Bacillus pumilus: one gene and its partner. Each later gene encodes a partner of the first gene's protein in a complex. Links are inferred from orthologs where the notes say so. Each region holds a gene or a part of one and is shown on either strand. Other genes may lie near its edges.

Region 1 (3,150 bases):
ATAAACCTCGTCAGCATTTAATTCGTAAACAGCCACTAAAATGCTTCGCATAATACTTCCAAATGGATGAGAAACAAGAGCACCAGCACTTTTAACGATCTTGATATCTCCATTTTTCATGTTCATTGCACGCGGAAGCAGCTCGACAAGTCTTGTATCCATACATGACAGAATGACAGCTTTTTTCTGTGGAAACTTCGTTGTTGTAAATTCTTCGTATTTCTTCTCTTCAATAAACTGTTGATTATATTCGATGATTTCATCTAAAAGTTTCATACGTTTGCCCATTCCTTTATCTTTTTTAAAAATAAATATAGCACAATGTGAGAAATTTCGTCACGTTTTGCAGCGCATTTTTTTAAAGGAAACATCTGCTGATGAAATTTTTTTATTTTCCTCTTTTCAAATCGTAATTATTACGATACAATTACTCAGGACATTAAATCGTAATCATTTCTATCTAATAGATTGAGAGGAGACATTTCTACATGAAAAAAATCTTTTATATTTTAACAGCTGCTTTATTTGCGATCGGTCTTGCCGCTTGCTCAAGCAGTACGGGGACAAATGCTTCAAAAGGAAAGGCAGACGGGAAACTAACCATTTACACCACGATCTTCCCGATCCAAGATTTCACTGAAAAAATTGGCGGTTCTCACGTTCATGCGCAAAGTGTGTACCCGGCCAATGCAGATGCACACAGCTTTGAACCAAGTTCAAAAACGATGGTTGAAATGGCTGAAGGTGACGCCTTCATCTACAGCGGTACAGGAGCTGAAGCATTCGCTGACAAAACCGCTTCTACGTTAAAAGACCAAGGCGTGAAAACAGTCAAAGCAGCCGAAGGCATCAAATTGTTATCGACAAAAGAAGAGCATTCACATGAAGAAGGCGAAGACCATGATCACGACCATGAAAGTGAAGCTCATGACCATGATGAACACGACCATGGAGATAAAGATCCTCACGCATGGTTAGACCCGGTTTATGCAAAGCAAATGGCGAAAAACATTAAGGACACGCTCGTTTCATTAGATCCAGATCATAAAGACGAATACACAAAAAACTATGAAAAACTAAAAAAGGATTTGCAATCGCTAGATCAAGAGTTCAACACAACGTTATCTAAAGCAAAACATAAAGAAATCCTTGTTTCTCACGCAGCCTACGGTTATTGGGAAAAGCGCTACGGTATTGAGCAAATCAGTGTATTAGGGTTATCCGCTTCTGAAGAGCCTTCACAAAAGCAGCTCGAAAGCATTGTACAAAAAGCTGAAAAGCATCACATTCAATATGTGATTTTTGAAAACAACGTCAGCAGCAAAGTATCAGATACAATCCGCAGTGAAATTGGGGCAAAAAGCCTCACACTTAAAAATCTAGAATCTATTACTGAAGATGATGCCAAAAATGGCGAAAGCTACATCAGCTTAATGAAACAAAATCTAAAGACCTTAAAAACCGCTTTAAATGATTAATTACTAGAACCCCGGGTGATCATCCGGGGTTTTTTGCTGCAAAAAAGCACACCAATTCAGGGTGTGCTTTTTATTACAATTGATATTTTTTCTTAAACAACTCGGCTCTTCCGCCTTTTTCTCCGAATTTTTGTCGTCCTGTATAAAAAGGATGCGTATCAGAGCTTGTTTCTACTTTAATCACAGGATACGTTTTCCCATCTTCCCATTCTACTGTCTCATTGGATGTCTTTGTCGATTTACTCAAGAAGCGGTAACCGCTGTTTACATCCATAAATACAACTTCATGTGAGGTTGGATGAATATCTCTTTTCAATGTCAAAACTCCTTTCGTTATCAAAACGTAATGATTACGCTTTATATTTATATTCTACTCCCTCTTTTACAACTTGTCAAAAATCAAGCTTTCTTAGTCAGGAAGAATAATCTAAAAATGGTGGAGAATAATAACATCATGAAAAAGAGAAGCGATAAGAAAGGCGGAGAAAAAATTGACTGATCTCGTTTTAGCTAGAAGCCTGTTCGGCACAACCATGGGCTTTCATATTATTTATGCCTCGCTTGGCGTCGGCATCCCGCTAATGATTTTGTTAGCTGAACTCATCTTCCAAAAAACGAAGGACCCTCACTATGCTGTCATGGCCAAACGGTGGACGAAAGCGCAGGCTGTCTTGTTAGGTGTCGCCATTCCAACAGGCACGATTGCTGGTACTCAGCTCGCTCTTCTATGGCCAGGTTTTATGGAGGTCATCGGAAAGGTCATGTCACTGCCATTTCAGATTGAAATTTATGCGTTCTTTATTGAAGCATTATTTATGTCTATTTATGTGTACGCAGCGGATCGCCTATCACCTGCTATGCGCATCATTACCGTTATTTTTGTCGTGATTGGCGCAGCCGCTTCAGCGATTCTGATCACAAACGTACATGCGTTTGAAGGAACACCTGCTGGCTTTCAAATGGTCAATGGAGAGATTACAAATATCGAGCCTTGGAAGGCCTTTTTCAATCCAAGCTTTGTGGTGACTGCGACACATGTCGTGCTGTCTGCTTTTACAACAGGTGCTTTTGTGATTGCTTCGGTGGCCGCTTTTAAAATGCTCAAAACAAGAAAGAATGAGAAACTCTATACTTTTCATCGAAAAGCCCTTTTTCTTGGACTTATTGTAGGAGGCCTTTTCTCATTTCTTACGGCCTTAAATGGTCATGAGTCTGCTCAGCTTCTGTATGAATATCAGCCTGAAAAGTTAGCCGGTGCTGAAGGTTTATTTGAAACACAATCACATGCGCCTCTTGCAATAGGTGGTTTTACTGATGCCGATTCACAGGAAATTAAAGGAGCAATTGAAATCCCTTGGGCGCTTAGTTTTCTGGCAGGAAATAGCTTTGATACGGTGGTCAAAGGCTTAAATGATTTCCCTCGTGACGAGTGGCCGCCTTTATTTATTCACACATTATTTAACGGCATGGTTATCATTGGCTCAGTCCTCATTTTGTTTGCAGTGTTAGCACTGCTTTACCGTAAAATTTTAAAACGCGAACATTATCCGAAGTGGCTCCTTTTTCTTTACTTATTCGGCGGGCCCCTTAGTCTTTTGGCCATTGAGTTCGGCTGGATCTTTGCATGTACAGGCCGTCAGCCATGGGTCATTTATCGAATGCTCAAAACCTC
Region 2 (3,018 bases), 180 kb from region 1 along the record:
ACTCGGTACATCAGGACATGCGCTTGGCGTCTCTGTTGGGATTGAGATGGGAGAAGTGGAAGCGGCCATGGCAAGTATCGCCGTTGTGGTCGTAGGAGTTGTGACCGTCATTGTCATCCCAATCTTTATGCAATTCATACTTTGATGGTGTCATTGTTTGAAAAAGCCTTGCCCAATTCGTTTTATCGTGCTAAAATGAAAAAGTTGTTTCAAGAGTTCGGTTACTTGACGGACAAATGAAAATTGTGTAGAATAATTAACGAATTGAATAGATATCACAAGCAGAAGCACCCGCTTCTCACCTGATTGACACGTGTTTGTAGTTGACAGGTTGACCGTACATTTATTTTTTCATGCAAATGTTCGCAGTGTGGGTGTTTTATATGCCCACACTTTTTGTTTGCCTGTAAAACATACAACGAAATGGTCAAAATGAATTGTGAACTCAATTCAAAATCTCATGGAGGTGGCTCACTATTAGCAAAGATCAATTAGTTAATGAAGGTATTCGTGCGCGTGAAGTTCGTTTGATCGGACAAAATGGCGATCAGCTGGGGATTAAAACCCGCCAGGAAGCTCTGGAAATTGCTGCGAAAGCCAATCTTGACCTTGTGTTAGTTGCTGCAAATGCAAAACCACCTGTTTGCCGAATCATGGACTACGGTAAGTTCCGATTCGAACAGCAGAAGAAGGAAAAAGAGGCACGTAAGAATCAAAAAATCATTAGCTTAAAAGAAGTTCGGTTGAGCCCGACAATCGATGAACATGATTTTAACACGAAGCTCCGTAATGCAATCAAATTCCTTGAAAAGGGAGATAAAGTGAAAGCTTCTATCCGCTTTAAAGGCCGTGCGATTACGCATAAAGAAATCGGACAGCGCGTGTTAGACCGTTTCTCTGAAGCTTGCGCTGAAGTAGCAACAGTAGAAACAAAACCTAAGATGGACGGACGCAGCATGTTCCTCATGCTTGCACCAAAAGTCGAAAAGTAAAGTAACAGAGGGAGGAAACATCCAATGCCAAAAATGAAAACTCACCGCGGATCTGCTAAACGTTTCAAAAAAACAGGTTCTGGTAAACTTAAACGTTCTCATGCGTACACAAGTCACTTGTTCGCTAACAAATCTACAAAGCAAAAACGTAAATTGCGTAAGAGCGCAATCGTAAGTGCTGGAGATTTCAAACGTATCAAACAACAACTTGCAAACATCAAGTAATTTGGAATAGGAATCATAGGAGGGAATTACAATGCCAAGAGTAAAAGGCGGAACTGTGTCGCGTCAGCGTCGTAAAAAGGTTCTTAAATTAGCAAAAGGTTATTTCGGTTCAAAACATAGATTATACAAAGTAGCAAACCAACAGGTGATGAAATCTGGAAACTACGCTTTCCGTGACCGTCGTCAGAAAAAACGTGACTTCCGTAAACTATGGATCACTCGTATCAATGCTGCAGCTCGTATGAACGGTCTTTCTTACAGCCGTTTAATGCATGGCCTAAAGCTTTCTGGTATCGAAGTAAACCGCAAAATGCTTGCTGACCTTGCTGTGAATGACCTAAGTGCATTCAATCAGCTTGCTGATGCTGCAAAAGCACAACTAGACAAGTAAGTCATATAAAAGATCATTCCGTCGAGGGGTGATCTTTTTTGCTCATCATGTGAGGTGAAATGAATGAATATCGCGCTGATTCTACTGCTGATCTTGGTAAATGGCTATGGTTTTTTTCTCATGGGAGAGGACAAGCGCCGGGCAAAAGCGCATAAATGGAGAATTTCAGAGGCGCACTTATGGAGTGCTGCCGTGCTTTTTGGGGCTGCTGGATCGTATCTAGGGATGCAGTATTTCCGTCATAAAACAAAGCATCCTGCCTTTCAAATGGGCATGCCGGTGTTAATCATGGTGCAGTTGATCATATTAGGATATATAAAGTTCATCTAAAAAAGGAGCAGACGCCATCAAGACGGCGTGTCTGCTCCTTTTTTTTGTTTGATTTTTTTAATGGGCTGATCCCAATCAATTTTTGTTTGAGGATAACGTTCGATAATGTTTTCCTCCAATTTTTCAAAGTCTTCTAATGTAAATTCACTTAGCTTCTCGGGTGACTCCGTCCAAACGTAAATGGAGTGGACAAACAGAGGATGATCCTTAGAAGGAACATGCTTCTCCCCTTCAAACAAGACACCTTTATAGACGAAATTAAAATTTTTGCGCGCATTTTGCTGTTCGTCCATAAAATAAAAGCCTTCTTTTAATTGTGCTTGTTTCAGCTTTCTTCTCGGATTTGAGAAGAATTTTACCGCCATGTAGAAGATGTAGACAAGCAGTGCAACAAGAGCAAGTCTAATGAGGATTACAAACATGACAGGATGCACCTCCAATATACCGTTATCTGATGTACTACGAATGAAAAGCCCAAAAGGTTTCAACTTTTTTTAAAAAAATATTTCGTTAAACGAAAAAATATTCATAAAAAGATCGTATTGAACGAAAGAGGTTTTGTATAATAAGAATGCACCATGAAGATAAAGGAGGATAAATGGAATGACAAAGCTAGATCAAACATTAACTATGCTGAAAGACCTAACGGATGCAAAAGGGATTCCAGGAAATGAACGTGATGTCAAAAAAGTCATGCAGACATACATAGAATCATATGCAGATGAAGTCTCTAGTGACCGCCTTGGCAGCTTAATCGCTAAGAAGGAAGGAAACGCAAACGGACCTAAAATTATGCTCGCTGGTCACTTAGATGAAGTAGGATTCATGGTGACAAAAATTGATGACAAAGGCTACATTCGCTTCCAAACAGTCGGCGGCTGGTGGTCACAGGTCATGCTCGCGCAGCGTGTCACCATTGTAACGAAAAAGGGAGACATCACAGGTGTGATTGGCTCAAAGCCGCCGCACGTCTTGTCACCTGAAGCTCGAAAAAAATCGATTGAGATTACAGATATGTTTATTGATATTGGTGCATCAAGCAAAGAACAGGCAATGGAATGGGGCGTGCTGCCTGGAGAT

What was found.
Region 2: GKC25_RS13415 (region 1) and rplT share a complex: the UniProt entries of both Bacillus subtilis proteins name them as parts of the 50S ribosomal subunit. The link is inferred for Bacillus pumilus from one-to-one orthologs.

The regions. Positions count from the first base shown.
Region 1 is NZ_CP046128.1:2,641,804-2,644,953, forward strand. Bases 174-3,150 are described here. They hold GKC25_RS13415 (type B 50S ribosomal protein L31), read right to left. Parts: upstream 1,795-3,150; coding sequence 1,552-1,794; downstream 174-1,551. Other genes in these bases: GKC25_RS13405 (beta-class carbonic anhydrase), read right to left, coding at 174-276; GKC25_RS13410 (metal ABC transporter solute-binding protein, Zn/Mn family), read left to right, coding at 489-1,478; GKC25_RS13420 (cytochrome ubiquinol oxidase subunit I), read left to right, coding at 1,970-3,150. Outside these bases: more of GKC25_RS13405, read right to left, coding at 1-173. UniProt on the Bacillus subtilis protein: While neither of the L31 paralogs is essential, this protein does not seem to function as the main L31 protein.
Region 2 is NZ_CP046128.1:2,464,630-2,467,647, reverse strand. What follows is about bases 84-2,928. They hold rplT (50S ribosomal protein L20), read left to right. Parts: upstream 84-1,248; coding sequence 1,249-1,608; downstream 1,609-2,928. Other genes in these bases: GKC25_RS12500 (M42 family metallopeptidase), read left to right, coding at 2,542-2,928; GKC25_RS12505 (hypothetical protein), read right to left, coding at 1,956-2,360; GKC25_RS12510 (DUF1294 domain-containing protein), read left to right, coding at 1,672-1,938; rpmI (50S ribosomal protein L35), read left to right, coding at 1,017-1,217; infC (translation initiation factor IF-3), read left to right, coding at 477-992. Outside these bases: more of lrgB, read left to right, coding at 1-83; more of GKC25_RS12500, read left to right, coding at 2,929-3,018. UniProt on the Bacillus subtilis protein: Binds directly to 23S ribosomal RNA and is necessary for the in vitro assembly process of the 50S ribosomal subunit. It is not involved in the protein synthesizing functions of that subunit.